2 regions of the Pseudoalteromonas sp. PB2-1 genome follow, and region 2 is predicted to be linked to the other one. Evidence: riboswitches for the same ligand, from Rfam matches in the RefSeq annotation. Region 2 holds a riboswitch; the other holds the start of a gene.
What was found. A riboswitch is a leader RNA that binds a small molecule or an ion and turns the genes downstream of it on or off. The one in region 2 is predicted to bind lysine.

Region 1 (16,205 bases), 1.7 Mb from region 2:
GTTAATATTCGTTAGTAGCTCACGGAATAATGCTGACTTTTCTTTAACGCCATTAAGTACTTCTGGTGTGTTTACTGTATCAAACGCTGCTTCTGCTACTGCACACGCAAGTGGGTTACCGCCATAAGTAGAACCATGCGTACCTACTTTTAAGTGTTTAGCGATATCAGTTGTCGTGATCATCGCACCGATTGGGAAACCACCACCTAACGCTTTTGCAGTCGTTAAGATATCTGGTGTTACATTAAGACCTTGGTACGCGTATAGCTCACCCGTACGGCCAACACCCGTTTGTACTTCATCAAAAATTAATAATGCATTGTGTTTCGTACACAGCGCACGTACACCTTCAACAAACTCCGCAGTTGGCGAAATAATACCGCCTTCACCTTGCAGAGGCTCCATCATTACCGCGCACGTTTTGTCTGAGATAAGCGCTTCAAATGCTGCTAAATCGTTGTAATCACAGTGAACAATGTCACCCGGCTTTGGACCAAAACCATCAGAGTATGCGGCTTGACCGCCTACCGTTACTGTGAAGAATGTACGGCCGTGGAAACCTTTGTTGAATGAGATAATTTGTGACTTTTGCTCACCATAGTTATCAAGGGCAAAACGACGTGCTAATTTAAGCGCCGCTTCATTTGCTTCTGCACCCGAGTTAGCAAAATACACTTTTTCTGCAAACGTAGCGTCAGTCAGTTTTTTAGCAAGACGCAGTGCAGGCTCATTGGTCATTACATTTGATAGATGCCAAATTTTCTCGCCTTGCTCTTTTAATGCATTTACTAGAGCTGGGTGACAGTGGCCAAGACAGTTAACAGCAATACCACCTGCAAAGTCGATAAACTCACGACCTTCTTGGTCCCACACGCGAGAGCCTTCGCCTCGAACAGGAATAACACTTGATGGTGCGTAGTTTGGAACCATTACTTGATCAAATAATTCGCGATTGACTGTCATTTTATATCCTCATAATTGTAAGCACACACAGAGTAAGCTGGCACTAGCAAGTAAAAAACAAGCCCTTTTAATGAGCCGATTGAGCTTAGCGCAAAATCACCAAAATTACTCTTTGGTTCAATTTTCATTCATCCATTATTTCAGAAAATTTTCCATCTGTCTCTTAGAAAACTTTCATGCAGCCCTTGAAAATAAAGGGCTTGAGATATTTTTTCATAGATAGTGAATAAGTATTTGAAAGTGATTTTATAAGTAAATTACAAGAATAAGGCGCGATACTAGGAGGGCAAGCTTATATAGATTAGCAAAACATTGTTGATGAATTGAGCTCAACTATGAATGAATAGTCGCAAAAAAAATGTTAATTTTTTTAATTGATTTTGATATTGAAATTCTCAAAATTGCATTTAGCCAGATGTTTGAGCTCTGTTTGAGTAAAACCAAAATACGTAAACCAAGACTGGATTTCGTCTTTTTCAACTAATTGATGTTCGTTCAAGCTCAAAAATTGTGCATAACATCGTGCTTTTAAAATAACACGAGTTAAAGGTAAGCTTTCATCGCTAATCGGATGTGACGAGATAAGTTGCTCCATGACCGCTTTGAAAGGCAGGTAACGAAAAGCCATTTGCTCAATCACCTTAGCAGTAATCGTCATTGATAACTTACTCAATAAAGAACTTAAAAATAATGGGTCAGGTTTAAGTTCAAGCAAAGCGGTATGAAGATCCTTATTCTGCTCTTCACGTGCCATAGTCACTTTACGTTGCCACACACGTTCGAATGTACGCAAGTACAACCTTACCAAGGCAATCTTGCCTACATCCATTAGCATGCCAAGGGTAAATGCGTGTTCTTCATTTACATCATTCAACTTTGCAATCTCTTGCGCTGCAATCGCACACGCCATCGAGTTGTCGCGTAAACGACGCTTTAACAATGGAAATGGTTCAGTGCTATGAGGCATCCAATGACGTACAGCAAACGTAGGAACAACAAACTTTAAGTTATCCAGCCCAATATAACGTAGTGCTAATAACGGGTTATCGACCTTAACTGATGTATTTTTACTGCGTTGCTTACGATAAAAAGGCAAATTAACAAGCGCGACCAACTCTCGTCCTAACCATGATAAGTCTTGTACCAAAGGCTCAATTCGCCCTACAGAAGCCGACTTTACAGCGAGGATATCAATAATTGCTGGAACAGCATCCTGTATGCCAATTGTTTCATGGATAACAGAATCAATATCCTCAAGCTGCTTGTTCATTGCCGTTTCGATAACTTGATGTAATTGTTTACTCGCTTGTGCGCGGTATTTATGATGAGCCGTACTGGATTTTTGGCGCTTCTTATGGGCGGCAACTTCCACCTCTAGTAAAGTGCGTTGCTCGATTTTTTCACCATAGTCAATTTCAAGTGTATGAATATAACCAATTTGACGTTGTGCAAAACTATGGCCAAGCAATAAATCATGCGCGCGCTCGTCGAGCATCATTGCAATCCTTTGTTGGCGATCTTGTTCAGTTATTTGCACAGGCGTTTTTTCGTTCATAATTGTTAATTCAATAAACTTAAGATTAGAAGCGAGTTAAAAAGTTAGCAAGTAGTTCAAGCCCCTGCTCTGTCAAAATTGCCTCGGGGTGAAACTGAACCCCTTCAAGCGCTAAGTTACGATGCATTAAGCCCATAATCTCGTCTAAATCATGGTTTACTTCAGTCCATGCGGTAACCGTCAATTCATTTGGTAATGTTTGCTTATCAACAACCAAAGAGTGGTAACGACACACACGAAGCGGGTTTTCAAGCCCAGTAAAAACACCTTGGTTGGTATGCTGAATAACGGATGTTTTACCATGCATCACCTGCTTGGCCCGAATAATCTTTGCTCCTAGAGCTTGTGCAATAGATTGATGACCAAGACAAATTCCCAAAATTGGAAACTGGCCTCTTAATTGTTCAACAACCTCAAGTGAAATACCAGCTTCGTTGGGAGAGCAAGGTCCTGGTGAAAGCACAATGTGCTCAGGCTTGAGCTGCTTGATTTCAGCAATACTGATTTCATCATTTCGTTTTACCAATACATCTTGATCTAAGCGCTGAAAATACTGCACTAAGTTATAGGTAAACGAATCATAATTATCAATCATTAACAGCATTGCGTGTAACCCAGAAATACGGACTCAAAATAATGAGCGCGTATATTACCTCAAGCACTAAAGAATGTCGGCATAAATGCCCTATTCTGAAGCGAATAAATGTGCTGCAAGTGCCGTTTTTTCATCTTCATCAAGCTTTTGTGAGCATTTATTATTAAAATCATAGCGCACCAACACTGTTTTACCGACTGCGCAACATGTGCCCTGCTGCCAAGCTTCTTGCCTCACCACAAATGAACTTGAACCGATATGCTCCACGCTTGTCTTTATTTCAACCTCATGGCCGTAAAAAAGCTCACCAACAAAACTGACTTCAACCTTAGCAATAATCAATTTCCAGTCGTGAGGGTTTAAATCAGGTGTAAAAAATTTAAAAATAGGAACACGCGCTGCTTCAAACCATACGGGGAGTACGGTATTGTTGATGTGCCCTAGAACATCCGTTTCGCTAAAACGAGGCGAGATTTTTTCTGTAAACATAGTAACCCTATAAAAAATATAAATAAAAGGTAGCTCATGACGGACTTTATTCGTGTATACGAAAACGCCCTTAGTAAAGAATTTTGCGACAACTTTATCACGCTATTTGAACAAAGCGCGCATTTAAAGCAGGGCATGACCTCTGGCGGTATCGATTTAGCAAAGAAAGATAGTCATGACTTATATCTGAGTAATCACCCAGAATATGCTGAACAATTAAAACACATTCAGCAAGTCACTGCTGGTTACGTCTTTAAATACATTGAAGAGCACATTTTCATGATGATTGGTGCCTTTGGGTTGAAAGTGTATCATCCGAAAACAGGAAAACCAGTTGATTTAACACACGATAACTATGAAGAAGTCGGTAAACCTCAACTGCCACTATTAGTCCAGCAAATTTTTAGAATGGGTCCTATTCAGGCACAAAAGTACGACATTAATAAAGGTGGCTACCCGTATTGGCATAGTGAGGTATACCCACAAATTGGCCATAACGAAGCCTTGCATCGTGTGCTGTTATTTATGTTTTACTTAAATGATGTCGAAGAAGGCGGAGAAACAGAGTTTTACTATCAACAACGTAAAATATCACCAAAACAAGGTTCTATGGTAATAGCGCCAGGTTACTTCACGCATACTCACCGTGGCAACAAGCCCATTTCAAATGATAAATATATTTTAACGTCGTGGATTTTATTTAACCGCGCAGAACAAATTTATGGACAGCCGCAGTCGTAAACTTGTTATATTAGCTATCAGAAACGACATTCTGATAGCTAACTAGTAACGTGTTTACATCTTTAATAACTGATCAAATAAATCGAAAACCTGATCGAGTTCTTCAATAGTGTTGTAATGCATACAACCAATACGTACTACACCGCCGGTATCTAATACACCTAGCTGCTTACATAAACCTTGTGCATAGAAATTACCATCCCACACACAGATATGCTGTTTGCCTAAAAATTCAGACACGATACGCGGCTCGATACCTTCAAACGTTAGAGCAAAGGTCGGTGTACGCTCTTCTAAACGCGCCAAATCATTAATACCAAATAACTTAATACGTGGGTAATCTGCTAAGCGAGTTAAGAAATGCTTACTGAGTGACATTTCGTGTTGTTTAGTGATAGCAAAAGCGGCCGCGAGTTTTTCTCGGCGTGCATGACTGTCATCAAGCTCACTAATTGCAGCAATGTAGTCAACCGCAGCAATAAGGCCAGCCAGGGCTTCGAAGCTTTGTGTACCGGTTTCCCAGCGACCTGGCGCAATATCTTTTGCAGGTTCAACTTTGTATGGTGTGAAACCTTCAAGGTGCTCACGTTTGCCATATACAATACCAAGGTGAGGACCAAAGAACTTGTATGCAGAGCAGGCTAAGAAGTCGCAATCAAGTGCTTGTACGTCTACCAGCTCATGAGGTGCATAGTGAACGGCATCAACATAAACGAGCGCACCAACAGCATGTGCAAGCTCAACGATGCGTTTAATGTCATTAATTGAACCTGTGGTGTTTGATGCATACGTCACTGCTACAAGCTTTGTTTTGCTTGATAAAAGGCTTTCAAAGTGGGCCATGTCTAAGCTGCAATCAGCTTCGTTGATAAGCGCCGTTTTTACTGTCGCACCTTTATCTTTAGCAGCTTGCTGCCACGATGAAACGTTTGAGAAGTGATCAGCATTGGTGACAATAATTTCATCATTTTCAGTCCAATCACGCGAAATTGCACGGCTAAAGCTAAACGTTAAGCTTGTCATGTTTGCACCAAACACGATTTGCTCTTTAGATGGCGCATTTAGTAAATCGGCTGCAGCTTGACGAGCGTTTGCCATTAACTCAACCGTTTTATCACTTGAGAAAAATGCACCGCCTAAGTTTGAGTTGTAGTAACCCAAATAAGCAGTCATGGCACTTAAAACTGACTGTGGCACTTGAGAGCCACCTGGGCCATCAAGGAAAATCGGCGACTGACCTGCAACTTGTTGCATAAGTGCAGGAAATTGGCGACGTAATTGCGTTAAGTTCATGCTATCCCCTTACGCAGTTAGTACGAAGCAATCAAGGTAAGCTTCTTTGCTTGCGTCTAATTTATTCATTGGCGTTGCGTTGTGCCATACTTCACGGTCATTAATAAGCGCGAACATGCCGTCTTTAATTTCCATTTTGAAACATGGCTCTGCTTGCTGGTGTTCATACACAAGTAGCTCACCACCTTCTAGGTTTTCGTGTGATACACCACATACACACACGTGATCAAAACCATCTTGGTGAACACCTTCAGGGGCAGCAGGTGTGTCGCTGTCGATCGCAAGCATTCTAAATTGATGGATTTCAATATCGCGGTCATCGCTAATACCGGTCATATCGCGGAACTGATTAACGATTTGCTTCATGCCATCAGTGGCTAATAAGCTATCTTCTAGATTTTCATAGGTACGCTCAACATTACCTTGAAAGGTATTGATAGAGTCGTCTTGTACGAATGCTTTTGTTGGTTGTAGTTTTAGTTCGCCATCAACAACTTTAATTACTGAATAACGACGCTTACGAAATTCACCATCTGCGTATGGATTAGCAGGAAGGTTAGCAAAAGAAGGCTTTACTGCGTCAATATGTGCTTGGCTTACAAAGCGAAGTTGTAAGAGGTTCTGGTTGTTTAATGTAGTCATAAAGATCTCGCCTTAAATGTTGAGAATATTGGCGAGGATTTTAATGCAATTGAAGGGAAAATATTGCGTTATTATGTAAACTCTATGCAGTTATTGATCAATTTTAAGATCGATAAAGTCAAAATAATGAAAATTTAATCTAAAATATAAAAAGCCCGCAAAAATGCGGGCTTTAAAGTAAAAATACACTATTTACTTATTAAACAGCTTGCTGAATGATTACTTCATCTGCCTTTTTCGTATACTGAGGCATACGGTGGAAGTTTAAGTAACGGTAAGTATCAGCTGCCGTTGCATTGATCTTAGCTGCGTACTCTTGGTACTCAGCAGGTGTAGGAAGTTTACCTAAGATTGCCGCTACTGCTGCAAGCTCTGCTGATGCTAAGAATACGTTTGCGCCAGTACCTAGACGGTTAGGGAAGTTACGCGTAGAGGTAGACACAACCGTTGCTTTATCAGCAACACGTGCTTGGTTACCCATACAGAGTGAACATCCTGGCGTTTCGATACGTGCACCTACACGGCCAAAGATACCGTAGTAACCTTCGTCAGTAAGCTGGTCTTTATCCATCTTCGTTGGTGGTGCAACCCAAAGTTGAGTTGGGATTCGACCACTGAAACCATCGAGTAGTTTACCTGCAGCACGGAAGTGACCGATGTTAGTCATACAAGAACCGATAAATACTTCATCGATTTTCTCGCCAGTAACGTCTGAAAGAAGGCGTGCATCATCAGGATCATTTGGAGCACAAAGAATAGGCTCTTTAATGTCTGCAAGGTCGATTTCAAGTACATGTTTGTACTCTGCATCTGCATCCGCTTCCATAAGTTCAGGGTTAGCTAACCACTCTTGCATTGCTGTGATACGACGCTCAATAGTACGAACATCACCGTAACCTTCAGAGATCATCCACTTAAGCATTACGATGTTTGACTCTAGGTATTCAGCAATAGACTCTTTAGAAAGCTTAACTGTACAACCTGCCGCTGAACGCTCAGCTGACGCATCAGAAAGTTCGAAAGCTTGCTCAACAGTTAGGTGCTCAACACCTTCAATTTCTAGTACACGACCAGAGAATTCGTTGATTTTACCTTTCTTCTCAACGGTTAGAAGACCTTCTTTGATACCGTAGTAAGGGATAGCATGAACGAGGTCACGTAATGTGATACCTGGCTGCATTTCGCCTTTGAAACGTACTAAGATTGACTCAGGCATATCAAGAGGCATTACACCTGTTGCCGCTGCGAATGCGACTGCACCAGAACCCGCTGGGAATGAAATACCAAGAGGGAAACGAGTATGCGAGTCACCACCCGTACCTACTGTATCTGGTAATAACATACGGTTTAACCATGAGTGGATTACACCGTCACCTGGACGTAGTGACACACCGCCACGGTTCATGATGAAATCAGGAAGTGTGTGGTGAGTGTTTACGTCGATTGGTTTAGGATAAGCTGATGTATGACAGAAAGACTGCATTGTTAAATCTGCAGAGAAACCTAAACAAGCAAGGTCTTTAAGTTCGTCACGGGTCATAGGACCTGTTGTATCTTGCGAACCAACAGTGGTCATTTTCGGCTCACAGTATTGACCTGGACGTACGCCAGGCATGTTACATGCTTTACCAACCATCTTCTGAGCTAATGTGAAGCCTTTACCAGAATCAGTTACAAGAGCAGGTTTGCGGAAGATATCTTCAGCTTCCATACCTAGTGATGCACGCGCTTTATCCGTTAAACCACGACCGATGATTAGTGGAATACGACCACCAGCACGCACTTCATCAAGAATTACGTCTGATTTTAAAGAGAAAGTAGAGATTACTTCATCAGTACCGTGACGCTTAACAACACCTTCGTATGGGAAGATATCGATTTGGTCACCCATGTTTAGCTCATCAACAGGTAGCTCAATTGGTAACGCACCAGAGTCTTCCATTGTGTTGAAGAAGATAGGGGCGATTTTACCGCCTAAACATACACCACCAACGCGTTTGTTAGGTACGTGAGGAATATCATCACCCATGAACCAAAGTACAGAGTTAGTTGCAGATTTACGAGAAGAACCCGTACCAACTACATCACCAACATATGCAAGAGGTAAACCTTTCGTTTTAAGCTCTTCTAGCTGTGAGATTGGCCCCACTTCACCTGGTTTGTCAGGATTGATGCCATCACGTTCATTCTTCAGCATTGCCAAAGCATGTAGTGGAATATCTGGACGTGACCATGCATCAGGTGCTGGAGAAAGGTCATCCGTATTTGTTTCGCCAGTTACTTTGAATACCGTAACTGAGATTTTTTCAGCAACTGCAGGCTTGTTTACAAACCACTCTGCATTTGCCCAAGACTCGATTACTTGCTTAGCAAACTCGTTACCTGCTTTCGCTTTTTCTTCTACATCGTAGAAAGCATCGAACATTAATAATGTGTTAGATAAACCTTTAACAACAATTGGTGCTAACGCTGCGTCATCTAAAAGATCAATCATAGGTGCAATGTTGTAACCACCTAACATAGTACCAAGTAGCTCAGCAGCTTTTTCTTTTGATACCAGTGGAGAGCTCGCTTCACCTTTTGCAACTGCAGCTAAGAAACCTGCTTTGATATAAGCAGCATCATCAACACCAGGTGGTACGCGGTTAACAAGAAGATCAACAATAAACTCTTCTTCGCCTGCTGGTGGATTTTTAATTAGTTCAATAAGATCAGCCGTTTGCTGAGCATCTAATGGCGCTGGTACGATACCTAACGCGGCACGTTCTTCTACGTGTTTACGATATTCTTGTAGCACAATATTGCCCTCTTGGTGACGTGAAAGTACTCGGTAGTATTAAACTAAATACCAAATATATAACCCAGTACTTATAGTATTCTGACGATTGATTATAAAGCTTTTAAGTATAGATGAAAATCCATGCTGCGGTTAGGCACTTTATATTCACTATAAATAGCATGAATAGTAGTTAAAAAAAAAGCTATTCAGATGAATATTTATTAAGTAAGAATCATTCTTATTTTGGGCATAAAAAAACCCAGCCACTTGGCTGGGTTTATCAAAACTTACAACTCACTATTAACGCATAACTTTTACACGTTGAGTTGATGTTAATTGTGCTTCAACACGACGGTTTTCAGCGTGAGCTTCTAAAGTGTTTGCTTCATTCTTCAAACGCTCTTCACCATAGCCTACAGTTGAAATACGATCTTCAGAGATGCCGTCTTTGATTAATTCATCAGCAACATCATCCGCACGCTTCTTAGATAGAGTCATATTGTACTCAGCATCACCTACTGCTGAAGCATGGCCTTCTAAAACAACCGTTGCGTCTGTGTTTTCTTTCATGAAGGTAGCAACTTCAGCAATGTCATCAAAGTAGCGTTGTGGAACGGCTGCAGAGTCATGAGCAAAGCTAACTAGTAGGCTAATTGTTACTGGCTTCTCTTCATATAAAGTACAACCCGTTGCATCTACAGCATCTGTCATCGGCGTGTTTGCACATTGGTCATCAGCATCAAGTACACCATCATTATCAGAATCTGAATCTGTTGGCTCTTGAACAACAACTGGAGCTGGCTCAACAGGCGCCGCTGGCTCGCTTGATTGACCGAATAAGTAGCTTACACCAAACTTAGCGTTTAAGTCTGACTCACTGAACTCTAAACCTCGGTAGTAAGATGTTTCAAAGTTAACTGATAGACCTTCAGTTACAAAGTGCTGGTAACCTAAACCAATATTTGCAAATGTACTTTTCTCGTACACATCAATTTCTTTCAGACCTAATACACCGTAGAATGGACCACCAGAAAAATGGTGCAGCATGTCAATGCCGTATCTATCCATGTCCATGTCGTACTTATCACCCGTGATTAGGTGTTCAGTATCAATATTTCCATCAGCGTACTCTAAACGAGCACTCCAGTAATCTGAGAATCGGTAACCAATCTCAGCACCGAAGCCCGTTGCATAACCAGTTCTCACGTTAGGTGAGTAATCTGTTGCAATCCAAGATGCATCGTAGTAGTCACCGAATACACCGATATAAAAACCTTCTTTTTCTGCAGCAAATGTTGATGCACTAGTTGCAGCTAATGCGATCGCCATTGTAAGTGATTTTAATTTCATTGTTTCCTTCCCATTTTCACAATTAAAATTTTCAGCTAAGTCATCCCAGCCCATTTTATAAGCAGAATACTCTTCGTTTTGTTAACCTATACTTAATAGGTAGCAGGTTATACTACTAACTCAAATCATAGTTTGATTCAGGTCATTAGAAACTATAGGTGATAATATAAAACTTACCTAATACTATAGTTAAATCGTCATTCAAATTAACAATGCGTTATTATTGTTAATAAATAATTACTATAAATTAACTAGAAAAAATAAACCTAATAACAGGGCGCGTTAACTTAAATATAAAGAGCGTTCTGTCATATTTTTTAGCGTAGATGTTAAATATTACACTTAGGCACAGTCGCTAACAATCAGCCTTTTCTGGAATTTTTTAAGTTCCACAAAAAGTTTGATAATTCGCATCACCTTCCTTAGGAGGCGCGTACCAATGTGTATTTTCAGCTTTATAAATATAAGGATTTGATATCACTTTCAAAAATGCTTCCAATGAAGCGCTTTTTCCAGAGCCCTCATATTCACCTATAATCATTTCGATATTATGGTTGCGTGGAATGACTGCAGGATTAACAGCACGCATCGTTTTATAACTTTGAGTAGATGTTCTTAAAAACCATTTTTTATACCATTCTTTTATATTGGCAGGTATGGTTACCTGAGACTGTAATGACTCAGTCAAAAGATTAAATGTGTTGGTATAATCCAATTTATGTTGCTTCATTAACGTCAACAATTCAGAAACAAGTATATGCTCATCTTCTTCCATGCTTTCTAAGCCCAGCTTTTGTTGCCACATCAAATTAAAGGCATCATTGAACCGAGTTGAAAAACTATTTATAACCGCCGAAAGGTCTATAAGCGCTTGTTTTTCATCTTTAAATAAGAGCAATAGACTTTCAGCTAGGCGTGCACAATTCCAATTAGCAATCGTCGGCTGATTACCAAATGCATAGCGCCCTTGGTGATCAATTGAGCTGAACACAGTATCAAAATCAAAGTTGTTCATCATAGCGCAAGGACCATAATCAATGGTTTCACCACTTATCAAGGTATTATCAGTATTCATAACTCCGTGTATAAAACCGACACGCATCCAACTTACTATCAACTCAATTTGTTTGTCTTGTACAGCTGTTAAAAAGTCAATATAGCGCTTTTCACCCGTGCTATTAATTTCAGGAAAATGACAACTGATAGCGTAATCGACAAGCTTTTCTAACCCTTCTATATCACCCTGTGTTGCTAAGTATTGAAATGAACCTACACGTATATGGCTTTTAGCTAAGCGAGTGACGACTGCACCAGGTCGAGGAGGATTGCGATATACCGTTTCACCAGTAGTCACCACAGCTAAACAGCGTGTAGTCGCGATACCTAGCGCATGAAGCGCCTCACTCATAATGTACTCACGTACTGCAGGGCCAATGGCACAGCGACCATCACCACCGCGCGAGAATATAGTTGCTCCCGCCCCTTTTAATTGCATATCCCACAATGTGCCTCCTTGATCCTCAATCGCACCAAGCAAATGCGCTCTGCCATCACCAAGACGCGGTGAAAAATGACCAAACTGATGACCTGAGTAACCAAGTGCAACCGGAGCAACGGCGCTATCTATCGTTGAACCAGATAGCAATTTAGCTAAAAGTTCGCTGTCATGTTTAATTAAAAAGTTATCAGCCAGCCTATCATTGAATAGCAGTAATTGCGGCTCAGCAACGGCGCTCGGCATATCTTTAATGGCAAGCAGTTCACTAATATCTGTGTATCGAGTTTGCAGTTTCATAGCTGTCCTTAACGTGTGGCTACACCTACGCGGTTATCACCAACCCCATAGGCCACAAGCTGACTAAGTGCTTGCAGGCTATAGCCACTTTGCTGTTGTAGTTCATTGAAAAAATCTTGCGCTGCTTGTAACGATTTTTTAGTTTGTAAGCCCCCGTCTATCAACTCGTGAGCACGCAAGTAGGTTTCTACATCGCGAGAAAGTAAAAAGGTATCTTTACCAAGCGCTCGCAAAGCGTAAGGGCCAGTATTCCCTCCTAAACGCGCACCATGTTTTTTAAGATAGGCCCACAAGCCAATAATATTGTCAGTTGGCCAATCCGCAATAAACTGGCTGAAGCTGCCATGTTTCTCAGCAACTTCGTGGATCATGTATGCGTTTTCTGGGATCGTTTGTACTTTTTTAAAATTACGAACTATGCGCTCGTCACTGGCTTTTTGCTCAAGCATATCCGGTGGCATCATCAACAATTTTTCTACGCTGAAATCCCAAAACACGTCGCGAAAACCTGCCCACTTGTTATTGATAACAGACCAATAAAAGCCACTTTGAAAAACTTTACGTGTGAACTCTTCTAACCATAAATCGTCATGCATTTTGGCAATATCAGTATCATCGAGCGGGTTTGATAACAGTGTCTGCAGCATGTCTTCGCTGCCCTTTCGAGATACGGCTCGTTGATAAATATCGTTAAATTTTTCCATCATTTTTCCAATTTATTTGGTTAACGCTAAGTGTACGTAAAAACACGCTTATACGTAACCATGTTGCAAAATCGGTCACTAAAAACAAACCCTTCGCCTTGACACCTAGATGGCTAAAATGCTTTAATCGCCGAATATACCCTATTTAACTATGTTGGCTTTAACCTTTAAAGCGAGCATAAAGGGCTGGAAGAGGTGCGTTATTCAGGTAGCGTATGGGAAGAGCACAGACTCTGTTGATCATACGTGAGGGGAATTAACGCCGAGAAGTAACACCGTTTGTGAGGTGCTTATTTCGGGCGACTGGGCTGAATCCCAGCGACTGTCACCAACAATAGCAAAGTGCTATTGATTAGTTTGGTGGAGAGCTTCTGGTCTTAGTATAATAAGGCCGTCGCGTCTTTATTATTTTAAGCCCATTCGCTCTTCGAATTATACCTTGTTCGAATGACGACATGCGGCTCCATTCAAATGTTCCCGCATAAACTCTTCGAATACCTTATAAGTTCGTGAGAGATGATCAACAATTTTGATTTAAACGACTATCCATTATGGACAGCGCTTGTCACGCCATTTTCTGAATCTGGCGAGGTCGATTACACGGCCCTTGAACAACTGGTGGCTGAGCAGCAAGATGCAAATAACGGCATTTTATTACTTGGCAGTACTGGTGAAGGACTGGCGCTTTCACTTAAAGAGCAGCAAGCCATTGTTGAGCATGTTTGCCAATTAGCACCGAGTGTCCCCCTCATGGTTGCTGTAGGCGGCATGAACCTTAAACAACAAATTGCTTGGGTTGAATACTGCAATCAACTCCCTATTCATGGCTATCTATTGGGCTCACCTCTGTATGCAAAACCTGGGGTTGTTGGCCAAACACATTGGTTTGAAAGCCTACTTAACGCAAGTCATCACCCTTGTATGTTGTATAACGTACCTGGAAGAAGCGCAGTTGAGATTGCACCGCAGGTGATCAAAAACCTTGCTGAGCACAAAAACCTGTGGGCTTTAAAAGAAGCCAGTGGCGACATTAGTAAATTTGAAGGTTTTAGAACGGCATCGCCAACACTGGCCATTTTCAGTGGCGATGATGCACTTATGCCATATTTTGCTCAAGCTGGTGCAAAAGGTTTAGTGTCGGTTGCCGCGAATGCTTGGCCGAGTCAAACCCATGAGTTTGTTAAACGCAGTTTAAGTGGTCAATACCCAAATCTATTCACCGATTGGTCGCAAGCAATCCAAAGTTTATTCGCTGTGGCAAACCCAATCCCCGTAAAAGTACTGATGCACCTGCAAGGTAAAATAAATACCCCGCATTTACGTCCGCCGCTTACGCATTTAGAGCTTGAGCAAACAGACGGCATCACCCACGCAAACAACACAATTTTATCTTGGAACTAAAAACAGGTTTTATCATGAGCTGGTTAGAATTATTAAACAACTTAGAATCAGGCGCAGTTCGCGCAGCAACACAAGACGAGAACGGCAACTGGCACGCCAATGTTGACGTTAAGCAAGGCATTTTAGAAGCTTTCAAAAATGGCACGAATACCGAGTTCCCAGGTGGTTTTGTTGATAAGCACAACTTAGCACCACAAGGCTTTGCAGCCGATGCAGGCGTGCGTATGGTACCAGGTGGTAGCAGTGTTCGTCGTGGCGCACACGTTGCCAAAGGCACGATTATCATGCCACCAGCGTATGTAAATATTGGTGCTTTTATCGATGAAGGCACGATGGTCGACAGCCACGCACTAGTGGGCTCATGCGCACAAGTAGGTAAAAATGTCCACCTAAGTGCAGCAGTACAGTTAGGTGGCGTACTTGAGCCAATTGGTGCCAGCCCAGTGGTGATTGAAGATGATGCATTCATCGGCGCAGGCTGCGTTATTGTTGAAGGTGTGGTTGTGAAAAAAGGTGCTGTGCTTGCACCGGGTGTGCGCTTATCTGCAACTATTCCCGTCTACGATTGTGTGAATGAGCGCCAGCTAGATAAAGGTGAAGCGATCCCAGAAAACGCGATTGTGATCCCAGGCTCTCGCCCTGCTTCAAATGCGTGGGCTCGCGAGCAAGGTCTAAGCATGTCTTGTGCACTGATAGTGAAATACCGTGACGAACAAAGCGATGCATCATTATTGTTAGAAGAGGTTTTACGTTAATGAGCTTTTTGAGCACGCCCATCAAGCAAGCGGTTGCACACGTTTCAACGCATCTTGATACGCCATTTTTTATCTATGATTTAGATAAATTAACTGCACATTTAAATCAACTGACTGCGCAAACCGATGTGAAACTTTGGTATGCCGTTAAGGCCAACCCACTGTCTCGCATTATTCAATGTTTAGACAGCGCAGGGTTTAACTTTGATGTTGCAAGCAAAGGTGAACTTGAGCAAGTACTTGCTCAGGGCATCGATAGCGAGCGCGTGCTCAACACAGGGCCTGCAAAGAGCCCTGCACAAATTTCACATTTTATTGCTCGCGGCGTACGTACCTTTGTGGCCGAGAGCATTAACCAAGTGCGCTGGTTAAACGAACAAGCAATGAAAGCAAATTGTCAGTTGCAAATTCTATTGCGTGTACAACTGCGTTGGCCAGACAGCGAAAAGAACCCGCTTGGCGGCGACAGCCTCACTCCTTTTGGTTTGGGCTGTGATGAGTGGCAAGCTCTCACGGTCAGTGATTACCCAGCTCTTAGCTTTGACGGTCTGCATATTTTCCAATGGGGCAATATGCTGAGCACTAATAAGCTCGCAGAGTTATGGCGCACGATGATTTCGCCATTACAACAGCTGGCTAACTCACTAAGTATTAATCTTAATATTCTCGATTTAGGCGGGGGCTTAGGCATCCCTTATACCCAAGATGCTAACCGACTTGATTGGTCTGCACTTATCGAGACCCTCGCGAGCATTAAAGCTGATGCTGGTGTCAAAGAGCTTTGGATGGAACTTGGCCGCTATGCGGTGGGCGAATGTGGTCATTACGCAACCCCAGTCGTTGAGCGCAAAGAGAATTACAATCAACAGCAGGTGATTTTATCAGGCGGTATTAACCATTTACTTCGCCCTGCAGTGACAAGCCAAAATTTTCCTGCGGCGTTATTGCGTAAATCGACAGCTGAACCTAAGGCAATGACTTTATACGGCCCACTTTGCACCGCCCTTGATTGCTTGGGTGAACACCAATTAGCAAGCGATTTAAATGAACAAGACTGGTTGGTATTCAGCCAATGTGGTGCATACGGCTTTACCGAAAGTATGCCGTACTTTTTATGCCACGAATTAGCGGCTGAATATATCC
Region 2 (16,205 bases):
GCTTCATCGTCAGAGTTACGTAAGCGGTTACTATGTTGCTTACGCCATTCGTTATCGATACGCAGCTCAAGTACATCCATAGGCTGCCATACAGCGCCAAGTGTTACACGGTGGTCAGGGTAGTTAAGTGCATAAAAGCTGGCATCAATATCAGCCGTGCCATAGTCTTCGGACTTTTCTAAATAGGTGTAGCTGGCAATTAGCTTTGTGTTTTCAAACGATTTATTCGCCAAAAACTCAACGCCTAAGGTGTCTATATCAACTGGGTTTGCAAAACGGGCTGAGGTTGCATCAAAGCGATATGTCCAATCGGTAAGGTTTTTATCTTTACGATAGAAGATAGCTGAATCTAAACGCCAAGATGACTGTTCAATCAATAAACCTAGCTCAAGGTTATCGGTCGTTTCGCGCTCAAGATTGTAGTTACTTCTAAATAATCCGCCCGTTTCACTGCCACCAATTGCGGTGTAACCAGGTACTTGTGTTGCTTCGGCGTATGATGCGTACCAAGTATGTTCACTGCCATTTTGATTAGCTACTTTAAGGCTGGCATCGGCAATAAATGAGGTATCTGAGCTATCACGGTTCGTATCATCAAATGCAGCACCAACACGTAAAGTAAGCTCTTTGTTCGCTGTAAGAGCTGTCTTGTACTCAGGCAAGATACTTAGCTTGGTGTAATTGCGTGATGTAAAGTTGTTTTCAAGAGACGTTGATTCAATCTCATCAGCAATAAATTGCCCAGCATAATTAATTGCATAGCTACTATTTAAGCGGTGGCGTCCAGAGAGTGCCAATGATTTAACCGTGGTTTCATGAAATGCTTCAAACATAGCTGGGTTTTCACGAGACAACACGTAATGGTCGTTATGTTTACGATAATAACCTGTTACTTCAAAACTATTGTTCTCACCATACATTTGTTTATGGTTTAGCACCAATAGCTTGGTTTCAAGATCTTCGGTTTCGTTAAAATTAAATGGCGTGTAAAGGTTCGGCCAACCAAAAAATTTCTCTTGGCGTCCGAACATTAAATCAGTTTGTGATGAGTCACTGGCAAGTTGAATGCGCGCTGAGGCACGCTCAAAGTCGTGATCGCCATTATCAATTGAGCCATCACTTTGTGAGTTTGAATACTCACCTTCAAACCCTAACCGCCAATCCGGCATAGTTTCAAGCTTTTGGCTGTGGGCAGCATGAATGCTTAATAAGTTAAAGTCATTTGTGCCAGTGCCAAGTGAAACACTCCCAGTGCTTGTAATAGGGCGCCAGCCAAATGAAACTGTACCAACAGAGCTGTTCATGCCATACAGTGCGTTATCAGCACCTGTTAAAATGGCAGGGCCGGTAAGCATTTGTGGCGCAACAGGAATTTCAGCGAAGTAGTGACCCGATTGTGGGTCGAATAAGGTACTACTGCCAACACGAAAGCCGGTATTTTCAAAAATACCACCACGGATGGTTACATCGGCTTGTGCTTCAGCCATATTGCGCGATTGCAAATCTACACGGGGGTCATATTCTAAATTTGAGACAGGCGCATCAAAAGTGCCGACAGGCTCCTTATTTGCGGTTGCTGAGACTTCAACGGTGATTTGTTCAATATTGTTTGCGTCTTCTGCTAGCACTGAGCAAGTGACGAATAAAGCGGGAAGTGTAAGCTGTACTGCGCGTACCATCTAAAACTCTCTTGAATGTATTTGATTTACCTAGGGCAGTGAATACTATAGGCGCTCACTGCAAAATTGCGGCTATTGTATCTGAATCACTCAGTTATACCACTCCAACCAGATTTCAATAGGTAATAAAAAAACCGCTAAGGCGCGGTTGTGTAATTTAGAGCAGTGTTTATTGTTTAACCGCATCATATTTGCCAAAAAAAGTGATGATGAGCGCAATAAAAATGCCTATAAAACCAATGACTGAAAAAGCTAGGCTATATTCAGTTTTAATATTAAAAATATTAAGTAAGCTCGTTATTAACAATAGAGATATACCAACGATTTTTAAAATCGTCTGTGTTTTATTTAAGCAAAACCATGCGTGACAAGAGGGACATTGATTTTCAATAAAGAGGCTGTTTTTGTTAACCTTTTTTATATCTTTAGTCGCTATTTTAGTTTTACAGTTTGGGCAAGTTAATTTCATTTTATTCCTTTTTGGGTCTTTTTCTCTAAGACCTCTAATTCCATTTAGAGTTACTTTCAGCATCATAGCAAACTTTAATCATCACAAACAAAAAAGCTCACAATTCGTGAGCTTTTAAACGATGTGTTAACACTTTACTGCTGCGGTTTAGGTGGGAAGTTACTTAGAATATTAGCAACTGTCTCTTTAATTATCTCAGTGCGTTTTTCAGGTGTTTGGTTCTTTTGCAAACGACCTTCTTTTGCACCACGCCAAACTAGTTGGTTAGAAGCGCGGTCTACCACGTCTAAAATCAGTGTGCCTACTTCATACTCGCGAGTAGTTGTTTGCGTGTTGTAACCCATGCCCCAATAGTTCCAGCGTGCGCCGTAACCGACATTAAAGGTATCAACGTCGATTTTTTTATCAACCGATGCATGGTAGTTAATAAGTACATCTGCTTGTGCCATATCAACAAGTTTCATACCGCTTTTTTCAAGCTCAGCATTAACGGCTTCACGTACACGTTTTTCCATTAACGGGCTAATTTGGTAGTTTGCAACATTCTTAGTTAGGCTCGCGTTAGGAACCCAAGAGAAAGTTTGATAGTTGCTAAAGTCTGCTGATTTGTCGTAATCCCAATCAGGGGTTTTGGCGCAAGCCGCTAAAAGTAATACAGCCGTGGCGATTAATAAGTTTTTCATACTGTTTGCTCCTTGGCAAAATTTCCACTACTTATTTGATAACATAACACAAAAATAATTCAACTGAATGATTATTTATTTACTATGGCACATTTCAAAAAAAGTACTGTAATTGATTGTAAATGCTGTCATCCATGACATGTTGTATTAAGTACTGTGTTCTACTTCGATCCAGTCTTTTTCGTCTACCCAGTTTTGCGCGCCATCTTTTACTGTACGAATAGGTACAATGTAGTCGCAACTTACTTGTGGTTTAACAGAAGCAAAAATCGGCACAAAACCAAAGCTCAGAGCCGTTTCGATAATTGCTTTTTGGTTTTGTGGGTCGATATCTGCCGCTTCATCAATATAAATAGGAATACGATACAGGTTTTGTTCTTGATCACTTAATAGATAGCGAATGAATAGCATGCCGCATAATAGTTTAATAGTGATACGTGTACCGTTAGAACCTGCTGAATCGATTTTTTCGAAGTGCTCAGTGTCACCCGCACGATTCACCACTTCAAAACGAATATCGAATAAGTCGGTCAGTGTTAAACCGGCTTTTTCTGAAGCAAGCTTAATTAAATGATCTTTTGCTTCGTTTACCGCAGATTCGCTATAAGGCTCTTGGCTTAATAAATCGAGGGTATCGCCTTGCTCAAACTGATTTGAGGTACTGATAATGGTATCAATGCTATCAACCAGCATCTTGCGCGGAATAACATTAATTTTGAATGCTTGAAGGTTAGAGATTCGGTGTTGGCTAATCCCTTTATTAAAGCTATTCATTTCGCGGCGTAGGCGGTCTAAGTCTTCGCGCAAGCCTTTAATGGTGGCGGCGACTTCGGTTAACGCAACACGACCTTGACGCTCAACGGCATCACGCTCGTTATCAATGTTATGAAACGCGCTAATAAGCTTTTCGTATTTAGTAAACTCATCGTTTTCGTTATCAAATTTAGTAATACCCGCATTGTAAATATGCATGTAGGTGTTACGTACGTTGATATCAAAGTTACGTAGCTCTTGGCAGTCTTTGTTAAAGTGATGGATGAGATCGCTTAAGTTATCAAAATCAATACTGATTTCAATCATGTATGGAGTCACTTTGCCAGAGTAAAAATCAAGCGTGTGATCGATACGCTCAGATTTAACTTGGCGTAGCCGGTCAGCTTGGCGCGCAAGCAAATCTTTTTTCGACTTGATAATTGAACGACGGTCGCTAATTGAGCCACTGTTCTTTTGAATGTCTTGCAGGTAGTCGTCAACTTGTTCGCGCTCTGCATTTAATTGCTCTTTTAGCAAAGTTTGCGCATCGACTGATTGCTGCATCACTTCAAATTGTTCAAAGCGTTTTAAGGCTTCTTCAGAGGCCATTAGTTCATCATATAAGGCATCTTTTTCTTTTTGTTTTTCGGCGACATTAGCAGCCACTTCGCGCTGTTGTTTAAACTCTTTTAGTGAGTTTTCAAGGGCGGCGAGTTGCGCGGTTAGTTGCTCTTTATTTTCACCTGTTTGCATTTGCACAGGACTTAGCTTTTTAAGTTTAATGCTTGCGCCAGGAAGAGTCAGTACACCGCCTTTCACATTTGCCGATAACTGCTCTAAAAATTCACCAAAGGCATCTTCGTCTGTGATCTCAACATCACCATTGCTGGTGGTGGCAAATGATAAGATATCAGGGTTTAGAATACGCGAAATCTCTTCAACTTCTTTCAAAGATAAATCTTCACGCATACGGGTGAATAAATTGAACTCGAGGTTCTTCAGTTGTAGTTTTAAGCTCTTAATTTGCTTTTGTGTTTCGCTAATACGGTAATCTAGCGTGTGCAAGCTTTGACCTTGGGCACTGCTCAATGAATGCGATAGCGATTCATAATCTTGCTTAAGCTGCGTAAGGCTTACTTTTAAAGTGGCCTTGTTAACTAGTTCAAATTCAGATTTAAGCGCTCGATAGTCTAAAAACCACTGTTCAATTTGAGTTTGTTTACGCTCAATATCACGGGATTGCTGAATATACAGCTGCTGCTTTTGGTCAAACTCATGCTTTTCGTGCTCGATATCTTCAAGGGCTATATTCAGCTCAGTGAGTTGCTCTTGTTGATAGGTTTCAAAGTCAATCAGTGCTTGGTCAATTTTTGGCGCATAGGCTGCAAGTTTGCCTTTTAAAACCGTTTGGTTTTCAAGCATAGATTCAAGGGCGGCGATTGGCTCTTGCATTGACTCAAGGGCTTTTAATTCACGTTTAGCGCGATTCACTTTATCGAATGAACGTCGCCATACTTCATAAAAATCAACCCGTGAGTTTGACATATGACGTTCAAAAACACGTAGCATAAAGCGCTTAACATCACTGGCACCTAATTTATGCAAGTTAAGGATACGGCGGAAAATCTCTTTGTAAATCGCTGAGTCTTGTACGTTATTAAGCGGGATCATCTTTAAATTGATATCGCCATCAAACGGGGTTGCGCCACCAGTGAGTAGGGCGTTTAGCTCTTGCGCTTTTAATTCAATTGGATTGAAACCTTGCTCTTTTAAGTGATTAAAAAGCTTGGTGAATTTTACAATGGTTTTGCCTTGGGTGTAGTGCTCAAGGTCTAATTTACCTTGATAGCAAAAAAACTGATGCGCGTAACCGGCAATTTTACCAAGGCCAGCAACACCAATCACTACAGGGCCATTAGGTAAATCGGCTTCGAGTAAAATATAGGATTGATCTGACGAAAAGTAGAATTTTCGGGTTTCGTCTAAATCGTGGCCATCCCATTCTGTTAGGCGTAAATCATTAATCAGTGGAAATTGCAGGGCATTAATCACCGAGCTTTTACCAGTATTATTGGGTGCACAAATTGAGCTGCTTTTATCCAGAGGGATCACGCATTTTGCATAGCCAGCGGTATTTAAAAGCGCAAGTTTGCTGAGTCCGTAAAGGCTTTGGCTTTGCATTATTCGTCCTCTCCTAGGTAGGTTTCTTCGTTTACTTCCATTAATGCATCGATATAACGATAAATAGGTGCTTGCAACATAAAGCCGTTTTCTACTTCGCGAGCAAGGCCTAAACGCACCATGCGAAGGTACACGTCTTTACGTAAATCTGAGCCTGAGAAGATTTCTAATTGATCAAACAAGTGTTTGTTGATTTGCACTAAGGTTTGCATTAGTTCAAGGTCGTTTACCTCGTCAAACAAGGCACGCATTGGATCTTTACCGGTATTGGCATAGTGCTCAATCAAGATGTAGATAGTCAGTGCGATGGCACGCGAAATTTTCCCCATGTTTGGGGTGCTTTCGTCGCTGCCAAAATAGTAAAAGCCACGGCTATCATGTTGTAGGTCATGGCCAAGGGCATTAAATAACGCACGGTAAGCGTCAATGTGTTGATCAAGCTCTTGCCACATCAGCGTGTCTTGTTCGCTAATTTGGTAGCCTGATGTGAGCTTTTTATTAATAGCTTGCAGATGTGTTAAATCATCTAAATTAATATCTGTCATGGTTATTGCTCTGTTGCTTTTTTATCGTCAGCAATCGATGAGTTAAATGGGTAAAGAGAGAAGTGTTGCTGGGCAATTTTTATTTTTACTTTCTCTTGGCTTTGGCTGATTTCAAGGTCGCCATCGCTAATTAATTTTTGATACAAGAACAGCATTTCGTCTGCTTCTAAATCTGGGTAGCTTTCATCTAAGAAATTAAGCAGCGGCTGAGCTTTTTTGCTGGCTTTTTTGAAGCGTTTTTTAAATTGTGTTTTAACGTCGTTGTAATCAGGGATATGCGGGCTTTGATAGGCAGGCACGTCATCATGTTCAGGAAGCTGATATTCATCGTGTTCAAAGTCAACTAAGCCTGCCATATAGGCCACGATATGACGTTGTTGCCCAAGTGAAAAACGCTGTGCGTCTGAGACAAAGTTAGGCTGTACTGCACTTAACATGTTATCGACGCCATTTTTACGCACTAAACCAAGCACTTTGGCCGCTTGGCGAGTAATTAGGTTGTTGCGTCGTAACTCTTCACGCAGTGGCATCAACATATCGGCGCTTTTGCGTAAACTTTCACGGCCAACTAAATGCATTTCTAGAATACGGGTACGTAATTGCTCAAGCATCCGTTTGTCTTGATATGACTTACCAAGACGGTCAATTTGCTCGATTTGCGCGCTAATTTGCGCTTCGATGGTGTTAAAGCACGCGTGGAAGTCACCACGAATATCAACCATTTCAAGCATAGGTTCAATGTATTCATCAAACGCTTCGATTACTGCTTGATAGCGTTTTTGCAAAGATTGCACGGCGTTGTCAGCTTTCGCTTGCTCAACAATGTTTAAAATCGCATTTTCATTATGGGCAAACAGCTTCATTATTTTGCGTACCCGATCATCCATAATCCGGCTGAAACGGCGAAGCTCGTCGTAATCTTCTATTTCACCCGCTTTGGCAAGGCGGTTGCCTAGGCGCGCTAAGTCATCAACTAATACGCTGATTTCTTGGGCAAGACCCAAATGTTCTTCTTGCAATAAAAAGGTCGCAAAATCAGCGATAGCACGGTTGATTTCTAATTGTGACGACTTCGCAAGAGGAATAATGATATCTTGATTTAATAAACGATTTGTTTCTTTATAAATACGTTCATTTGACCAGCTTGGCTGTTTTTGTTTTATCGCATTTTGTACGTCTTTTAAGCTGAAATCAGCCATCTTAAAACGTTTAAATAATAGTTCTAACACCCCCCAATGCTCTGTAAGGGTATTTAATAACTTTTTAGCTGGGATCATATGGCTCCAGTAAATCAAAATTTTGGTGTTAGCGTTTAGTAGTAATTTATCTAATTGAGAATAGTTTTATGACTTAGATACTGCTAGAATCCGCGCCGAAACACTCGAATTACAATTTTTACATTATTATAAAGGTTGTTCAAACACCATGGTAACCCCACTTATCCTAACCCTGATAGCGGTGGCATTTTTGCTTATCGTTATAGAGGATATTATCCATGTAAACAAGGCCAAAACGACGCTTTTTTTTGGCACTTTATGCTGGATTATCTTGTTTATCTCTCCAATTCATGGGCAAACCCCAGAAACTATCCAACATCAACTTGATCATAATATTTTAGAAATAGCGACGTTGTGGTTATTTCTTATGGCTGCAATGACCTTTGTCGCTTATTTAAACTCGAAAGGGTTTATTCAAAATATTGTGCATAAAATTATGCCAAATCAAATCAGTGAACGGAAGCTGATGTTTTTGATTGGTGGTTTTGCGTTTTTATTTTCATCGATTTCAGACAACATAACCGCGACTTTAATCTCGCTTGCGGTGGTGATGTCACTGAAATTAGACCCTAAAAAATTAATAAAATATGCCACCTTAATTGTATTTAGTGTGAACTCGGGTGGGGTATCGCTTATTACAGGTGATGTAACGACCTTAATGATATTCCTCGATGAAAAAGTCACTATTGGTAACTTGTTATTACTTATTGTGCCTTCGCTTGCAAGCGTCGCATTACTGGCTGTGATGTTATCAGCAGGAATGTCAGGTAATGTGGTATTTGAAAAGCAAATGGCTCGTCGTATTGAAAAAACCGACATTACCATTGCGGTTATCTTTTTCTCGACCATTATTGCCACCTTAACTTTGAGCGTTCTTTATAGTGTGCCACCGTTATTAACCTTTTTATTTGGTTTATCATTAATGTTTTTGGTTGCGCAATTTTTGATGCGCAAAAAAGACGTAAACAAAAAAATCATCGACTATATTCGTGAGATTGAATACGACACACTGTTGTTCTTCGTTGGGGTATTACTGTTAGTTGGTGCACTGAAAGAAGTGGGTGTGTTATCTCAATTTACACATTTATATGAGCTTATGGCTCCTGAGTATGCGAATTACTTAATGGGCTTGTTGTCGGCTGCGGTTGATAACGTGCCACTAACAGCTGCATTACTCAAAGCCGACATTGTTATGAGCCCTCAGCAATGGCTGTCATTTACTTATGCAACAGGGGTTGGTGGTTCAATGCTTATTATTGGGTCTGCCGCGGGTATTATTGCGATGAGTAAAGTCAAAGCATTAACGTTTATGAGTTATTTAAAAATGTCGCTGTATTTATTAATAGCCTATACAGCGGGTTATTATGGCTCACACCTAGCGGGAAGTTTTATTTAACACTTGACAGCTAGACGTCTAAACGATAACTTTCAAAGCCTGCTTTTAACAGCAGGCTTTGTTATTTTAACCAAGTGTTAACTTAACATTCAGAAGAGGTGCGATACTTAGGTAGTTAATGTGAGGTGACGAACGCCAATGACCATTAATGAGGGAAGTACTCGCCGAGAAAAATAGCTGGACGTCACGGTTATTTTTCGGTTTATGGGGCTGAATCCTCAAAACTGTCACCAAACTAGGTGGAGAGCTTCTGGCATGGACTACTCTTTATTTTCAAAGCACCCCCTTGCCGAGTTCTTCTTGAATTACTGTGGATAGTTTTCCACAAAAGGAGACGACATGAATACCCAATTAGCCGCCAACACAAAATCAGATTACGTTGTTGCAAAATTTGGTGGCACCAGTGTAGCTAATTTTGATGCTATGAGCCGCTGTGCAGAAATTGTATGCGCGGATAATCAAGTACGTATTGTTGCTGTTAGTGCCAGTGCGGGCGTTACTAACCATTTAGTTGCATTGTGTAAACGTGATTTGAGCGCGGCTGAGCGCGATGAACACATCACGGGTGTTATTGCTATTCAAGAGAATATTTTAGCTGAGCTATCGCTTGATGCCGATTTAGCTCATGGCTTTAATGAGACTTTAAGAGCATTTCAGGTACTTGCTACTGAAGGGATTAAATCAGCGGCAGAGCAAGACGAGCTGCTAAGTTTTGGTGAGCGCTTATCATCGTATTTATTTACGCAAGTGTTGCGTGGCCAGGGTTTAGATGCGGTGCGATTTGATGTGCGTAAAGTATTAAAAACAGATAGCCAATTCGCTAAAGCCACTCCAAACATTGCTGCAACAGCTGCTGCTGCAAAAAAACATTTAGTGCCATTGTTAGCTGAGCAAGTTGTAGTAACACAAGGGTTTATTGGCAGTGATGAATATAACCAAACAACGACTTTAGGCCGTGGCGGCTCAGATTACAGTGCGGCATTACTGGCTGAAGCAATCAACGCAAAGAGTGTGCATATTTGGACGGATGTGGTGGGTATTTTCAGTACTGATCCGCGTTTATGTGTAAAAGCTACACCTATTGCAAGGCTTAGCTTTGATGAAGCCGCTGAAATGGCTACCTTTGGGGCAAAAGTGCTGCATCCAGCTACTATTTTACCGGCAAGCCGCAGCCATATTAGTGTGTTTGTAGGTTCAAGCCGTGAGCCACAATTAGGCGGCACATGGATTGAAAAAGAAAAGTCAGAGCAGCCAGGTATCCGAGCAGTCACGCAGCGTAAAAACCAAATTCTTTTAACGGTTAAAAGCCCAGAAATGCTTCTTGCGAGTGGTTTCTTAGCGCGTGTATTTACTATCTTAAGTGAATTTAATATTTCGGTTGATTTGGTTACTACCTCAGAGATCAGTGTTGCAATCACGTTAGATAACGCACCGAATGCATCACGTCCTGAGCTGGATCAAGCTTGTTTAGATAAGCTTTCTGAGTTTTGTCATGTGTCGGTTGAGAATAACTTAACGCTGGTGGCTCTAATTGGCTCTGAGATTCAACTGCGACAACAAGAGACCAACTTAATGCAAGTATTGAGTGATTTTAATATTCGTTTAATTTGTCATGGTGCAAGTAAACATAACCTGTGCTTTTTGGTGGAGCAGAGCGAGTCTGACCTTGTTGTTCAAGCTATTCATAGTCGATTATTAGAAAGCCAAGTCGCGGCATAGGTCGTTAAAGTTAATAAAAGAGCACTGCCAGTCAGTGCTTTTTTGTGCCACCACGCTTATGTCAAAATCATTCAGTGTGTTACTTGAGGCCGTGAGGTTATGTTTTTCGATTTCAGTAAACACATTCGGGCTCAAAAGTTTAGCGATAGGTTGCGATGTTGCTTTGGCAAGCGCTTCTTTTAGTGTCCAAATTCTAAAAAAACATCCAGCTTGCTCATTTATATCGCTAAAGCCACTTATTAAATTAACTTCATTGCGATCGTAAAAATGTTTGGCGAGCTTCACAAAAGGGGCGTGTTTTCGAACAGTGTTCGATATCAAAACCAAATTGATCTTGCTCGGGGTTAAGCGCTGCACCAATAAAACCACGGGAATGTGATAAGCAAGCCCAAATTGGTTCACTTAAAGGCGAGTGAAGCTTCAATTTGTTGTCTACGTCATCAAATTGGCTCGAAATTGCGCAAAGTGGTGTGTTTTTAAGTAAAGGATTGCTGCGTTTTAATAAATACTTAAGCACTAAGCGCGTGGCAATATACTCTTGCTTAGCGGCTGGCATTTTGCGCTTTGTAAGTACACTAAGCTCGAATTCACTGAGTAACCTTTCAATGGGCAGGGAGCTGATATTGATACGTGAAGCATCCATAAGTACAACTTGTTTATCAGTTGAACTTAGCCCTGAATCAATTTTTAAGGTGTTAGAAAAATAGTGACTGCTCATGGTTTGTGGCTTTTACGAAACCCTACAATTAGATTTGTTTATTTTTACAGCAAATGCTCTTGTATGGGCACGAACAAACGCAAATTGTTTACGCAGTTGACTGTAATTATGGTTTAATGAGGAAAAATAATAACAGAAATGTAGATGTATGGCACAAGTTCGTGATGGCTTCCAAAGTCGTATTGGTTTTGTACTTGCCGCTTCTGGTGCGGCAGTAGGTTTAGGTAATATTTGGGGGTTCCCAACGCAGGCGGCAAACCATGGCGGCGGTGCATTTTTACTTGTTTATTTTATCGTTATTTTCTTATTAGCACTTCCTGCTTTGTATACTGAGTTGTATTTAGGCCACCAAGCGCAGGCAAACCCAGTTAAAGCGCTATCAAGTGCATGGCAAGACACCGCAGCCAAAGTTGGAGCTGCAGCTGGTTATATAGGCTTGTTTGGCGCTGTTGTGATGCTGAGCTTTTATTCAATCGTTGCAGGTTGGATGCTCGCGTACGCACTCGAGCCAATTGCCAACTTTTTTGGTCTGACTGAGTTAAGTCACTTTTTACACAGTGATTCAATGGCACGCAACTTTGTGTTTACGCCATTGATGCTTATTCTAACCGCAAGCATTATTTTAAAAGGGGTTAAATCAGGTATCGAAACTTGGTCACGCCGCTTAATGCCATTATTGCTAGTGTTATTAGTGGCGTTAATTGGCTACATAGGCACTCTTGACGGTGCAATGGATGGTTTTGCTGCTTATTTAGTGCCTGACTTTAGCCAAATTCTTGATGCGAACCTAATTATTGCTGCAATGGGGCAGGCGTTCTTTTCATTGTCGCTAGGCGTCGGCTGTATGATGGTATACGGCTCATATTTAAAGCCTGATGCGAACTTACCAAAACTAACAGGCACCGTTGCATTACTTGATACGGGTGTGGCATTTTTAGCGGGTTTATTGATTATTCCGGCTATTTTTGTTGCCCAGCATAACGGCGTAGAAGTGTTTAGCGGTGGTAAGTTGGTAGGCGAAGGACAGTTGATTTTTGCTATTTTACCTGAGCTATTTAGCACCATGGGACAAGTAGGCTTAGTGGTTGGTTTATTATTTTTTGTGTTGATGTCGATTGCATCGGTGACTTCAACCATTTCATCAACCGAAATTCCAGTCGCATTTTTAGTTGAAAACCATAGTATTGAGCGTAAACAAGCAACCTTATTTGTTACCTTAGTGGTGTTTATTGCTTCATCGCTGATCATCCTTAACTTTGATTGGTTATTTGGCTTAGTGATTATGGTACTAACGCAGTACCAATTACCCTTGATGGGACTATTTTATTTTATTACCGTTGGCTGGTTATGGCAGCGTGGTAATAAATTGCATCAAGTATCGAGTGGCCCACATTATTGGTTTGCTCAGTACATTCGCTTTGTGTGCCCGTTATTGATGACGGCGGTATTTGTGAACGTGGCATTGTTGAAATAAAGTATCGAGTTGCAAGTTAGTAAGTAAAAAGGCGTGGGGTTGAAACCTCACGCCTTTTTTAATTTAAGGTGCATTTGCCTTATATAACTTCGTTAGTTAATGGTAAACCTTGGCTAAGTTCGTTGGCGTTTTGTAGCGTAGTGCAAGCAATTTCGCTAAGCGCTTCTTGAGTGAAAAAACCTTGGTGCCCAGTAACAAGCACGTTTGGAAAACTAACCAAGCGAGAAAAAATGTCATCCTGCATGATTTCTTCGCGATGATCTTTAAAGAAAAGCTCTGACTCTTGCTCATAAACATCAAGTCCTAGGTGACCGAGTTTTTTGGACTTAAGTGCTTGAATACATGCTTGTGTATCGAGCAGTGCACCTCGCGAGGTATTAATCAGCATGACACCGTCTTTCATTTTTTCAAATGCTTTGGCATCAATTAAGTGATGAGTATGTTCGTTTAGTGGGCAATGCAAGGAGATGACATCACTTTGCCTGAGCAGTGTGTCTAAGTCGCAAAGTGTGTAATCGCCTTTTTTAGCGACAGGATCGCACACTAACACTTTTGCACCGAAACCATTTAAAATATTCACTAATGCTAGGCCGATTTTACCGCAACCTATAATACCAATGGTTTTTTTAAACAGGTTAAAACCCAACAGGCCATTTAAGTCAAAATTTCCTTCGCGTACTCGGTTAAAGGCTTTATGGGTTTTTCGGTTGAGTGTTAGCATGAGTGCAACACAATGCTCAGCAACGGCCTCAGGGCTATAAGCTGGCACCCGACAAACCTTGATGTTGTGCTCTTTGGCGGCTGCTAAATCAACATTATTAAAACCCGCACAACGTAATAGTATGGCTCTAATACCTAAAGTGGCCATATTGGCTATGACATCCTTATCGACAGTGTCGTTTACAAATACGCACACTGCATCAAAACCATGGCATAAAGGTGTTGTGGTACTGTTGAGAGATTGCTCAAAATAACTGAGCGAAACCGACTCAGCGTATTCAGTTAGATTCCTTTCAAAAAACGGTTGTTCATACTTTTGCGCACTGAATAAGGCCAGTTTCATCATTTAAATTACTCTCTATCACCATTTTGAGGGCTTCAGGTTTAGTGCGCGGGGCATATCGCGCAACAAGTTGCCCCTCTGAGTTTATAAGAAATTTGGTGAAATTCCATTTAATTGCGCGGTTTTGCGCAATTCCGCGGGTATGGCATTTTAAATAATTAAATAACGGATGCGCCTCAGGCCCATTGACTAATACTTTATTAAAAATAGGAAAGCTAACATCAAAATGCTGTTGGTAGAAAGTCTGTAGCTCCTGCCCATCTAACGGCTCGTTATGACCAAACTGATTACAGGCGAAAGCAAGCACTGTAAATCCGCGCTCTTGATACTCATTATAGAGTTTTTCAAGGCTGGCCATTTGCATTGAAAAGTTACATTTACTGGCGGTATTTACGATAAGTGCTGTTCTTCCTTTTAACGATTCAAGGCTGAAATTTTCACCGGATGTAAGCTGGGCATTGAAACGATATATACTATCCATGTTTTACCTGTGTGTTTTTAAACGGTTTAAATGAACTTTTTTTCATTCGCTTTTTAGTTATTCGATTGAGATAATGAAATTGTTACTAATTTATCACTCAAATAGGTCAGTTTTATGTCAATGAAAGTCGCCTTCATCGGATTAGGTGTAATGGGTTACCCTATGGCAGGTCACCTTGCCAACGCAGGTCACAACGTGACCGTTTACAACCGCACTACAGTAAAAGCGCAAAAGTGGGCTTCAGAGTATCAAGGGCAATATGCTCAAACGCCTAGTGAAGCTGCAAAAGGCGCTGAAATTGTATTTATGTGTGTGGGTAATGATGATGACCTACGGTCAGTTGTTTATGGCGACAAGGGTGTGCTTGCGGGCATGGAGTCTGGGAGCTATTTAGTTGACCATACAACGACTTCGGCCGAGGTAGCCCGCGAAGTGGCGACTCAAGCGAAACTACAAGGTGTTGCATTTTTAGATGCGCCAGTTTCTGGCGGCCAAGCGGGAGCAGAGAATGGTGTATTAACTGTGATGGTCGGTGGCGACGAGACTGATTTTAATGTTGTTCAGCCTGTTATGGCTGCCTTTAGCCGCTTTAGCCAATTATTAGGCGAAGTAGGCTCTGGCCAGCTTTGTAAAATGGTTAATCAAATTTGCATTGCAGGTGTGGTACAAGGTTTAGCGGAAGGTTTGCACTTTGCTAAACAAGCAGGTCTTGATGGTGAAAAAGTGATCGAAACTATTTCAAAAGGTGCTGCAGGCTCATGGCAGATGGAAAACCGCTACAAAACTATGTGGGCGGGTGAGTACGAATTTGGGTTTGCTGTTGATTGGATGCGTAAAGATTTAGGCATTGCGCTTGATGAGGCAAAGGCAAACGGCGCAACCTTGCCGATGACAGCCACGGTTGATCAATACTATGCTGATGTACAAGCGTTAGGTGGTGGCCGCTACGACACCTCAAGCTTGTTGGCACGTATTGAAGCGTTACATAAAAAGTAACGTGATATTATTTATAAAAAACGCGACATTATGTCGCGTTTTTTATTACATACTTTGTGCGTAATTGTACAACGCTTTTAAAATATGCAGGTTTTTTTCGTTATCATCATTTTCATGAGCAAGGTTTTCAAGGGTGATCATAAAATCTTGCGCACTAATTGATGGGCTATCTTCACCGTGCATGAGCTTGTTTTGACAGTATTGACGCCATCTAGCCAGCTCATCTTGGCTAAGAGTTTGTGGCCAGTTTCGAGCACGGTATCTAAATAGCAAGGTGGTAAACTTTTTGTCATCGAAATCAAGCTGCATCGAGGCTAGTTGCTCAGGGCTTGCATCACGAATAATGGCAAACTTGGCTTTATCTGCATTGCTTGTAAAGCCATCATAAAGTTGGTAGTCAGGGTTTTGGTTTTCACTAAAATCACGCTGCTCATTAAAGACTTCGGTTACTTTGTCGCGAAGTTCAGTATTCGCTTTTAAGATAGCCAAGTTTTGTAGGCACTTTTCACGGTCAATGCCTAAACGCGCTGCGTTTTCAGGTAACAAGGTTTTTGCTGGCGCAAGAATAGGGCACTTATTTAGGTGTACGAGCTTTAAGCCCACCGGTGCTTCGTCTTCACCAAGGTCACTGTGTTTGGTATAAAGCCGAGTGCGTAACTCATCGACCGACAAATCTAATAACACCTGTGGATCGTCAGTTAAGTTAAAGCAAATAATGGCGTTTTTGTTCACCGGATGAAAGCTCATAGGTGCAATCCAGCTAGTGCAACC

Region 1: another riboswitch for lysine. It lies ahead of dapA (4-hydroxy-tetrahydrodipicolinate synthase); the one in region 2 lies ahead of lysC (lysine-sensitive aspartokinase 3).

What each region holds. Positions count from the first base shown of each region.
Region 1 covers NZ_CP090667.1:243,484-259,688, reverse strand. Annotated here, with positions in the region: gene L0Z67_RS01265 (aspartate aminotransferase family protein) at 1-963, opposite strand, end outside; gene L0Z67_RS01260 (HDOD domain-containing protein) at 1,334-2,494, opposite strand; gene L0Z67_RS01255 (anthranilate synthase component II) at 2,544-3,122, opposite strand; gene L0Z67_RS01250 (thioesterase family protein) at 3,204-3,602, opposite strand; gene L0Z67_RS01245 (2OG-Fe(II) oxygenase) at 3,639-4,343, shown strand; gene L0Z67_RS01240 (cysteine desulfurase-like protein) at 4,398-5,636, opposite strand; gene L0Z67_RS01235 (2OG-Fe dioxygenase family protein) at 5,646-6,278, opposite strand; gene acnB (bifunctional aconitate hydratase 2/2-methylisocitrate dehydratase) at 6,478-9,075, opposite strand; gene L0Z67_RS01225 (OmpA family protein) at 9,358-10,407, opposite strand; gene L0Z67_RS01220 (protein adenylyltransferase SelO) at 10,790-12,202, opposite strand; gene L0Z67_RS01215 (DNA-3-methyladenine glycosylase I) at 12,211-12,906, opposite strand; lysine riboswitch at 13,089-13,285, shown strand; gene dapA (4-hydroxy-tetrahydrodipicolinate synthase) at 13,423-14,307, shown strand; gene L0Z67_RS01205 (2,3,4,5-tetrahydropyridine-2,6-dicarboxylate N-succinyltransferase) at 14,322-15,062, shown strand; gene L0Z67_RS01200 (PLP-dependent decarboxylase) at 15,062-16,205, shown strand, end outside.
Region 2 covers NZ_CP090667.1:2,180,026-2,196,230, reverse strand. Annotated here, with positions in the region: gene L0Z67_RS10275 (TonB-dependent receptor plug domain-containing protein) at 1-1,679, opposite strand, end outside; gene L0Z67_RS10270 (hypothetical protein) at 1,849-2,214, opposite strand; gene L0Z67_RS10265 (DUF4136 domain-containing protein) at 2,283-2,831, opposite strand; gene L0Z67_RS10260 (ATPase) at 2,979-5,765, opposite strand; gene L0Z67_RS10255 (condensin complex protein MksE) at 5,765-6,310, opposite strand; gene L0Z67_RS10250 (hypothetical protein) at 6,313-7,587, opposite strand; gene nhaD (sodium:proton antiporter NhaD) at 7,736-8,983, shown strand; lysine riboswitch at 9,069-9,241, shown strand; gene lysC (lysine-sensitive aspartokinase 3) at 9,323-10,702, shown strand; gene L0Z67_RS10235 (4'-phosphopantetheinyl transferase superfamily protein) at 10,679-10,987, opposite strand; gene L0Z67_RS10230 (hypothetical protein) at 10,953-11,420, opposite strand; gene L0Z67_RS10225 (sodium-dependent transporter) at 11,569-12,894, shown strand; gene L0Z67_RS10220 (2-hydroxyacid dehydrogenase) at 12,974-13,957, opposite strand; gene L0Z67_RS10215 (glutathione peroxidase) at 13,923-14,438, opposite strand; gene L0Z67_RS10210 (NAD(P)-dependent oxidoreductase) at 14,553-15,434, shown strand; gene sbcB (exodeoxyribonuclease I) at 15,480-16,205, opposite strand, start outside.